Regions from separate parts of the Variovorax sp. 01T432 genome, predicted to be linked through region 1. Evidence: predicted binding sites of a transcription regulator. Region 1 holds the regulator's gene; each other region holds the start of a gene.

Region 1 (3,274 bases):
TTTCTTGCGCAGAGTGTCGAAATAGCTCCAGCCCTTTGGGTGCAGGAATCGCACCCGAAAGTCCGAGCGGCGAACCACGACCCGGTCGCCGATCGCGAGGGAGGCGAGCGATTGCATGTCGAAATTGGCGCTCGCATCTCGACCGCCCACGAGTTCGATCGAGACTTCTTCCGCGTCCGGGAGCAGGATCGGACGATTGGAGAGCGTGTGCGGCGCGATTGGAGCCAGCACCCACCCCGGAACCGCTGGGTGCAGGAGCGGCCCGCCGGCAGAAAGCGCGTAGGCGGTCGAGCCGGTAGGGGTGGCAATGATCAAGCCGTCGGCGCGCTGGTTGGCCACGAAATGGCGGCCGACCGACACGCGCAATTCGACCATGCCGGAAGTGGCCCCACGGTTCACGACCACGTCGTTCATGGCGAGGGCATCGAAGACCGACACCCCATCCCGCATGACCTGCGCGCTCATCAGGCTGCGGTGGTCCTCCTCGTACTCGCCGGCCATCATCGGGATCAGCGTTGCCTGGTACTGGTCGAGGGAAATGTCTGTGATGAAGCCGAGCCGGCCGCGGTTGATGCCAATCAGCGGAACACCATAGGGAGCGAGCCGGCGCCCGATGCCGAGCATGGTCCCGTCGCCGCCGACCACCAGACCCAGATCGCATTGCTGGCCGATTTCTTCGACCGTGAGGGCCTTGAAGCGACTCGCCTCGACCTCCTCGATGTGCGATCGCTCTACGGACACCTCGCAACCCTGGGCTTCGAGAAAGGTGCCGATGCCTTCCATCACGTTGTCCAGGGCGCCAGCCTGCGCTTGAGCGCCGGAAGCCTGGTATTTGCCGATGAGGGCGACGTGCCGAAAGCAGGAGGTCATCTACAAATTACAACATTAAAATCTGTCAATGCTGGACGATCGTGCCAAGTTGCTGCTCAGGGCTCTGGTTGAGCGCTACATTGCCGATGGACAGCCGGTGGGCTCCCGCACGCTTTCGAAAGCGTCGGGGCTGGAACTTTCACCGGCGACCATCCGCAACGTCATGTCCGATCTCGAGGCGCTGGGGTTGATCGCCAGTCCCCACACGTCGGCCGGCCGCATTCCCACCACGCGCGGCTATCGGCTCTTCGTCGACACCATGCTCACGGCGCAGCGCGAGCAATTTCCCGCCGCTAGCCTTGCGCCGGACCAGCCGCAGAAGGTGATTGCGAATGCGGCCAACTTGTTGTCGAACCTCTCGCAGTTTGTCGGCGTGGTCATGGCGCCGCGCCGCGCATCGGTGTTTCGGCAGATCGAATTCCTGCGGCTCTCCGATCGCCGGCTTCTCGTGATCATCGTGGCGCCCGACGGCGACGTGCAGAACCGCGTGATCTTTCCGGAGGCGGACTATTCGCAGTCGCAACTCGTCGAGGCATCCAACTACATCAATACGCACTACGCCGGCTTGTCAATAGAGCAGGTGCGGGATCGCCTTCAGTCTGAAGTCGAGCAATTGCGTGGAGAGATTGCCGCTCTGATGCAGGCCGCGGTCAAGGTGAGCTCCGAGGTGATGACAGAAGCCCAGGACGAGGTGGTGATCGCTGGAGAGCGCAACCTTCTCGCGGTTTCCGATTTCTCTGGCGACATGGGGCACCTGCGACGGGCATTCGAGTTGTTCGAGCAGAAGGCGCAGCTGATGCGACTGCTGGATGTGTCGAGCCAGGCGGAGGGCGTTCGCATCTTCATCGGCGGCGAGAGCCAAGTGGTGCCTTTCGATGACCTCTCCATCGTGAGCGCGAACTACGAGGTCGACGGGCAGGTCGTCGGAACGCTGGGCGTCATCGGTCCCACGCGCATGCCCTACGACCGCATGATCCAGATCGTCGACATCACGTCGAAGCTGGTCAGCAACGCGCTGAGCCATCGCAAGTAGCGAGACCAGGGCTCCCCCGCCACTAGAATCCCTGATGCGTGGGCCGTTAGCTCAGTTGGTTAGAGCAGCGGACTCATAATCCGTTGGTCGATGGTTCAAGCCCATCACGGCCTACCACCGCATTCATTGTCGGCAGATCGTTAGGGTCCCGAATGGATGCTATAATCGCAAGCTGTGCGGCTGTAGCTCAGTTGGATAGAGTACTTGGCTACGAACCAAGGGGTCGTGGGTTCAATTCCTGCCAGCCGCACCACTCTCTTAGAGGGTCAGAACGTTAGCGTCCTGACCCTCTTTCTTTTTTGGGAGTCCGGTCGTATCCAGTCCGTTCACCGCCTGACACGTGAGCCTGCCGGCGCCAAGCGGGACCGCTGTGCGCCGACATTCGGTTCACCGCCTGCCCGACGGATGAATGGCAGTCACGGGCGAGCCCCGCGATTTGCGCCTGTGCTGCAGACAGTGGGCGAACTCGCGACGTAGTGCCCGGCGGTCTTCGGCCTGTTCAGGATCGCGCCTGCCGCGACGCCAGAGTCGGATACCTTATGAATCCGTCACCGCGCCACAAACTTTGCGATCAGAGCCGCGGCAATCATCACAATGGCAGCGATCAAGAGGTTTCGGCGCCAGCCAGCGCGATGCTGGTTGAGTTGTTCCAACCGGTGGCGCGACGTCAGGGCATCGAGCCGGGAGGGGATCGTATCGGGCTCTTCCTCGGAAAAGCGATTATGGTTATCCAAGCGTCGTTCTGCCATGGCTGCAAATGTTGGGAGGAAGATTAAATAGAAGGGGGTGCCAGGCGACGCCAGGCGACCCTCAAAGTCACAGGGCGGCAAGAGAGTTCAAGGCCCACGCGAAGGCCAGAAACAGGCCAACGATCAGCCCTGCATTTCTCCATGCGAACGAGTGCGCCGTGGCGCGGGCGGTGCTCGGCCACTGACGAAGTGGGCGCAAGTTGAAGTGCTCGGCGTCTGCTGCGGCTGGGGCAAGATCAGCATGGCTATGATTTTTCATGTAACTATTTTAGTTACATGAATACATAAGTTCTCACACATTCATGTGATGCCAGCACGCCTTTTCGTGACTTATTGCCGATCGATAGGAGCGCAGCATTTGATGGCAGTTCATTTGGGACTTATTGCGATGAGCAAGGCATTCACCAAGGAAGACGACTCGGACGACGACGATGACGGCGTCGGAGCCTCGCCTGTGCTCCCGTCCGGGGGCAAGAACTACATGACGCCCCAGGGCTACGCTCGACTGCGTTCGGAGTTGCTCGAATTGATGGACGTCGAGCGACCCAAGGTGGTCGAGGCAGTCCACTGGGCGGCCAAGAATGGCGATCGGTCAGAGAACGGCGACTACATCTACGGCAAG
Region 2 (3,274 bases), on a different contig from region 1:
CGATGCAGCGCCATGGTCATATTGCGCGGGCGCTCCACGACATGACTGCGCTGCACCCGGATCGCGACGCGGTGGCGCATCAGCTTGCCACCCATCCGAGCGACGTGGCGCGTTGCTGGGCGACGCAGTGGATTCCGCTGTCAGCGCTTGCATTGGCCGAGCAGCTGGACGCCGTCCGGCGCTTTGCGGCCGACCCGCACTTCGGCGTGCGGGAGATGGCCTGGATGGCGGTCCGCGACGCCACCATTCGCTCGCTCGATGAGGCGTTGACGCTGCTGTTTCCCTGGGTGGCGGATGCCGACCCGAACATCCGCCGATTCGCCAGCGAACTCACGCGTCCTCGCGGCGTGTGGTGCGCGCAGATCGAGCGGTTGAAGGCCGAGCCTTGGCTGGCGCTGCCACTTTTGGAGCGCCTGCGTGCGGACCCGAGCCGCTACGTCCAGAACTCGGTGGCGAATTGGCTCAACGACGCCAGCAGGACGCAGCCGGGGTGGGTGGAAGATACATGCGCCCACTGGCTGGCGCGCAGCGATGTGCCCGAGACCCGATACATCGCGCGGAGGGCGATGCGCACGCTCTCGAAGAAGGCGCCGGCCCGACTCTGATCATCGAGCCGTCCGGACAAAAGAAAAACCCGGCGCGAGGCCGGGTTCGATCAGAGCAAGGGCGAGCACGCTTCAAGCGTAGTCGACCAGCGCCTTCTTCATCTTCTTCATGGCCGCCACTTCGATCTGGCGAATGCGCTCCGCGCTCACGCCATACACCGCGGCCAAGTCGTGCAGCGTCATGCCGCCCGAACCGTCATCGTTGACCTTGAGCCAGCGCTCTTCCACGATGCGGCGGCTGCGGTCGTCCAGCGCCTCCAGTGCGGTCGAAATGCCGTCGCTCGACAGGCGATCGCGCTGCCGCGATTCGAGCTGGGCCGTCGGCTCCTGCGTCGCGTCCGCCAGATAGGCGATCGGGCCGAATCCTTCGTCGCCGTCGTCCGACGGGCTCGGATCAAGCAGCACGTCGCCACCCGAAAGCCGGGTTTCCATCTCGAGCACTTCTTCGGGCTTCACGTTGAGCCGGGTCGCCATTTGCGTCACCTCATCGGGACTCAGCGTCTCACGGTGGGTGTCGCCATCGCCCGCGGCTGCATCGGCCTTGAAACCCTGCTTCATCGAGCGCAGGTTGAAGAACAGCTTGCGCTGGGCCTTGGTCGTCGCGACCTTGACCATGCGCCAGTTCTTCAGGATGTATTCGTGAATCTCAGCCTTGATCCAGTGCATCGCATAGCTGACCAGCCGAACGCCCTGGTCGGGGTCGAAGCGCTTCACAGCCTTCATCAGGCCCACATTGCCTTCCTGAATCAGGTCGCCGTGCGGCAGCCCGTAGCCCAGGTACTGGCGGGAAATGGAAACCACGAGGCGCAGGTGCGACAGGATCAGCGCACCAGCGGCATCGAGATCGTTGTGCTCGCGCAGGCGGCGAGCGAAACCCTGCTCCTCTTCGAGCGTCAGCATCGGCAGCCGATTGGCTGCGGAAATATAGGCGTCCAGGTTGCCCAGCGGAGGCACCATCGACCACGGATTGGCGACGGCGAGCTGGTTGGCAGAGGCTCCAGACAGTGTTGTCATTGAGGGAAACTCCTTGGTTCGTGGCATATTAGCACTCGGTTAGAGGGAGTGCTAAGCTAAGGGTTCCCACCAGTATCTATCGCCTCGATAGCCAAACCTGTCGGCCAAGAGGCCGTCTGGGGTTCCCCGAATGGGCCGGGAACAACTTCAAGCTAGCGCTTGCTCACTCACCAGCGCAGGCCAAGCCGCCCAAACACCTTCGACAGCACGAACAACGGGCCGACCCAAAGGTACTGGATATCCTCGAAGAACGACGGCTTCTTCCCCTCGATCTTGTGGCCCACGAATTGGAAGACCCAGGCAACGATGAATATAGCGGCGGAGATGGGCAATACAAGCGCGCCCATCGCGTGGACGACGGCCACCAGGAGCACGCTACCGGTCGCCATGGTCATCAGGAAGGCGGGCGAGCGCAGGGTGGCGTAGTAGACGAGGCTGGCCGCCACGAAGGCATAGGCAGCCCAGGGATGGAGCGCGAACAACAGTCCGACGATGCTCAGCATGATTGCGGGAATGGCGGCCATGTGGATTGCCTCGTTGGCGGGATTCCGATGGCTTTCGCCGTAATGGGCGAGCAGGCGATCGATCTTCCGATCGGTGCCGGTCAAGGGAGCGGCTGCGGTGTGCATGGCTGTCTCCTGTGGGCCGTGCGGACCGAAAGATGATGCCAGAACAGCGGCGGTGGGCGCAAATCGCCGTTGGAGGAAGCCGCTACCCCAGCAGTGCCTGGGCGAACTCCCGAGCCTTGAAGGTCTCGAGGTCCTCAAGCTTCTCGCCGACGCCGATGAAATAGACCGGGATCGGCCGCTCCCGCGCAATGGCGCACAGCACGCCGCCTTTCGCCGTGCCGTCGAGCTTGGTCACGATCAGGCCGGTGAGCCCCAGGGTCTCGTCGAAGGCCTTGACCTGCGCCAGGGCGTTCTGGCCCGTGTTGCCGTCGATTACCAGCAGCACCTCGTGCGGCGCGGTGGCATCGGCGCGGTTGACCACACGCTTGATCTTCTTCAACTCGTCCATCAGGTGCAGTTGAGTCGGCAGGCGTCCGGCGGTGTCGACCAACACCACGTCCTTGCCGCGGGCCTTGCCGGCGTTGACCGCGTCGAAGCTCACGGCGGCGGGGTCGCCGCCCTCCTGGCTCACGATCTCGACGGTGTTGCGGTCTGCCCAGACCAGCAACTGCTCGCGCGCCGCGGCCCTGAATGTGTCGGCCGCGGCCAGCAGTACCGAGGCGCCTTCGTTGGCGAGATGCTTGGTGAGCTTGCCGATGGAGGTCGTCTTGCCCGCGCCATTGACGCCGGTGACCATGATCACCGTCGGCGTGTGTTCTCCGATGACCAGGGCCTTTTCCAGCGGGCGCAGAAGGTCTGTGATGGCATCGGCCAGCAGCGCCTTCACTTGCGAAGCCTCGGTCGCCATGCTGCTCTTGACGCGGCGGCGCAGGTCTTCGAGCAGATGTTCCGTGGCCTTGACGCCGGTATCGGCCATCAGCAGGGCTGTCTCGAGTTCCTCGTAGAGCGCATCGTCGATCTGCGCGTTGACGAAGGCGGCGGTGATGCTGTTGCCGGTCTTGCGCAAGCCGGTCTTCAGCTTGCTGAGCCAGCCGCTGCGTTCGGGTTCCGGGGGCGCGGCGGGCGGAGGGGGCGGCGGCGAGGCTG
Region 3 (3,274 bases), on a different contig from region 1:
CCAGGAATTCAGTTGCGATGGGAGGGACTTTGATTGCTTCCCCTCGTTCGCACTAGAGGCAGCAAGGCACTAACATCCAGTCCAAACTGGAATGAATAGGAGCCCGCCATGGATCGCCTCGCGGCCATGCAGATCTTCGTGCGTGTGGTCGAGAGTGGCAGTTTCTCCGCCGTCGCGCGCGAAACTAGTGCCACGCAGAGCGCCGTCAGCAAGCAGGTGGCTGCCCTGGAGCAAGCGCTCGGTGCGAGGTTGCTCAGCCGGACGACGCGGTCGCTGTCACTGACCGAAGCAGGCGAGCGCTACTTCGAACAGGCGCGACGCCTGGTGGCAGAAGTTGCCGAGGCCGAGAGCAGCTTGCGCCAAGGCGAACAACAGCTCATGGGCTGGTTGCGGGTGGCTGCTTCGGTGGGCTTCGGGCGACTGAAGCTGTTGCCTCTGGTGAAGACCTTCCTGCTGGCCCATCCCGGGGTAAAGGTGGACTTGCGCCTGAACGACGGCTTCATCGATCTTGTCGAACAGGGCATTGATGTGGCGGTTCGCATCGGCGAACTCGCGGACAGCACACTGGTGGCGCGCCGCATCGGCACCACCCAGCGCGCGCTGGTTGCCAGCAAGACCTATCTGCGCGCCCTGCCCAATGGGCTGAAGACTCCCAGGGAGCCTGACGACCTGCTACGCCACAACTGCATCGTCTACACCGAACTGAGCACCCAGAACGCCTGGACCTTCACGGCCGGCCCCGGTGCGCCCGTGCAGCCGGGCACGCTGGTCACGGTGCGCGCGCAGGGCAATCTGCAGACGAACAGCAGCGAAGTCGTGCGGGCTGCAGTGCTCTCAGGCATGGGCATTGGTCTGTCACCGACCTGGTTGTTCGAGGACGAGATCGCGCGCGGCGAACTGCAGGTGCTGCTGCCCGACTGGCCTGCGCCGTCCATGCCCGTGCACCTGATCAGCCCGAGCCAGCGGCGACAGTCGGCCAAGGTGAAGGCTTTTGCCGATCATCTGGCGACGACAAACGTGTGATCGGTCGGCGTCCAGGGAGGCGCCACGCGCGTGGGCTGTTTGCCAGGATGCCCCGTTCCAGCTTGAGCTGACGTCACCTGGCGCCGCCCCTCCAGCAACTGCAGGCCGACCACCGGCCGGCGGGGGCTTCAGCCAATGTTCAGTGGCGCGCCGACCAAGGTCGAGTGGCGTTCCGCAGTTGTCGCATGAACCACCGGCCCCTTGAAAGCGCGACAAATGCCCTTATCATTAGCACTCGCTGGACTTGAGTGCTAACACACCCCGATTCCAGTCGAATGGGAGGCCGGCAGACTGCCGGGCTACCGAAACAACCCCAGTTTCTATCAGGAGATGCAATGAAACTTCGTCCTTTGCACGATCGCGTGATCGTCAAGCGCATTGAAAGCGAAACCAAGACCGCCTCGGGCATCGTGATCCCCGACAACGCCGCCGAAAAGCCTGATCAGGGCGAAGTTCTGGCAGTCGGTCCTGGCAAGAAGAACGACAAAGGCGAACTCGGCGCAATGAGCGTCAAGATCGGCGACCGTGTCCTGTTCGGCAAGTACAGCGGCCAGACCGTCAAGGTCGATGGCGACGAACTGCTCGTCATGAAGGAAGAAGACCTGTTTGCGGTCGTCGAGAAGTAATTTCTCGGTCATTCATCCCCCACACAACTGAATTCGGAGAAATCTCATGGCAGCAAAAGACGTAGTCTTCGGCGGTGAAGCCCGCGCGCGCATGGTCGAGGGTGTCAACATCCTCGCCAACGCAGTCAAAGTGACCCTGGGCCCCAAGGGCCGCAACGTGGTGCTCGAACGCTCGTTCGGCGCCCCCACCGTGACCAAGGACGGCGTGTCCGTGGCCAAGGAAATCGAACTCAAGGACAAGCTCCAGAACATGGGCGCCCAGCTCGTGAAGGAAGTGGCCTCCAAGACTTCGGACAACGCCGGCGACGGCACCACCACCGCGACCGTGCTGGCCCAGGCAATCGTTCGCGAAGGTTTCAAGCTGGTGGCTGCCGGCATGAACCCGATGGACCTGAAGCGCGGCATCGACAAGGCGGTCACCGCCCTGGTCGCCGAACTGAAGAAGGCTTCCAAGGCCACCACGACGTCGAAGGAAATCGCGCAAGTCGGCTCCATCTCGGCCAACAGCGACGAAACCATCGGCAAGCTCATCGCTGACGCGATGGACAAGGTCGGCAAGGAAGGCGTCATCACCGTCGAAGACGGCAAGTCGCTCGACAGCGAACTCGACGTCGTCGAAGGCATGCAGTTCGACCGCGGCTACCTGTCGCCCTACTTCATCAACAACCCCGAGAAGCAATCGGCGTTGCTGGAAAACCCCTTCGTGCTGCTGTTCGACAAGAAGATCAGCAACATCCGCGACCTGCTGCCCACCCTGGAGCAAGTTGCCAAGGCCGGCCGTCCCCTGCTGATCATTGCCGAAGAAGTCGAAGGCGAAGCGCTGGCGACCCTGGTCGTCAACACGATCCGCGGCATCCTGAAGGTCGTGGCCGTCAAGGCACCTGGCTTCGGCGACCGCCGCAAGGCCATGCTGGAAGACATCGCCATCCTGACGGGCGGCAAGGTCATCGCCGAAGAAGTCGGCCTGACGCTCGAAAAGGTGACGCTGGCTGACCTCGGCCAGGCCAAGCGCATCGAAGTGGGCAAGGAAAACACGATCATCATCGACGGTTCCGGCGCTGCCGGCGACATCGAAGCCCGCGTGAAGCAAGTGCGCGTGCAGATCGAGGAAGCCACTTCCGACTACGACCGCGAGAAGCTGCAGGAACGCGTGGCCAAGCTGGCCGGCGGCGTGGCCGTGATCAAGGTTGGCGCTGCCACCGAAGTCGAAATGAAGGAAAAGAAGGCTCGCGTCGAAGACGCCCTGCACGCCACCCGCGCTGCAGTGGAAGAAGGCGTCGTGGCTGGCGGCGGCGTGGCCCTGCTGCGTGCCAAGCAAGCCGTGGGCGACAAGCTCAAGGGCGAGAACGCTGACCAGGACGCCGGCATCAAGCTGGTGCTCAAGGCCATCGAAGCGCCGCTGCGCGAGATCGTCAACAACGCCGGCGGCGAAGCCAGCGTGGTCGTGAACGCTGTTCTGGCCGGCAAGGGCAACTTCGGCTTCAACGCCGCCAACGACACCTACGGCGACATGCTCGAACTGGGCATCCTGGACCCGACCAAGGTGACCCGCACCGCGCTGCAGAACGCAGCTTCGGTCTCTTCGCTGCTGCTGACGACCGAAGCCATGGTCGCCGATGCACCGA

The links. The regulator HrcA, encoded in region 1, represses chaperone genes, less so after heat shock. The targets are predictions, from matches to a motif close to TTAGCACTCNNNNNNNNNGAGTGCTAA.
Region 2: rpoH (RNA polymerase sigma factor RpoH) is a predicted target of HrcA. The motif match lies at 1,648-1,674, and genes of this name have one in related genera.
Region 3: groES (co-chaperone GroES) is a predicted target of HrcA. The motif match lies at 1,252-1,278, and genes of this name have one in related genera.

What each region holds. Positions count from the first base shown of each region.
Region 1 is NZ_JBFTPS010000038.1:59,502-62,775, reverse strand. It holds gene AC1DNF_RS24710 (NAD kinase) at 1-870, opposite strand, end outside; gene hrcA (heat-inducible transcriptional repressor HrcA) at 899-1,903, shown strand; tRNA gene AC1DNF_RS24700 (tRNA-Ile) at 1,944-2,020, shown strand; tRNA gene AC1DNF_RS24695 (tRNA-Arg) at 2,080-2,156, shown strand; gene AC1DNF_RS24690 (hypothetical protein) at 2,452-2,652, opposite strand; gene greB (transcription elongation factor GreB) at 3,041-3,274, shown strand, end outside.
Region 2 is NZ_JBFTPS010000007.1:28,704-31,977, reverse strand. It holds gene AC1DNF_RS07885 (DNA alkylation repair protein) at 1-605, shown strand, start outside; gene rpoH (RNA polymerase sigma factor RpoH) at 678-1,619, opposite strand; gene AC1DNF_RS07875 (Mpo1 family 2-hydroxy fatty acid dioxygenase) at 1,787-2,248, opposite strand; gene ftsY (signal recognition particle-docking protein FtsY) at 2,331-3,274, opposite strand, start outside.
Region 3 is NZ_JBFTPS010000005.1:310,507-313,780, forward strand. It holds gene AC1DNF_RS06520 (LysR family transcriptional regulator) at 109-1,023, shown strand; gene groES (co-chaperone GroES) at 1,359-1,649, shown strand; gene groL (chaperonin GroEL) at 1,696-3,274, shown strand, end outside.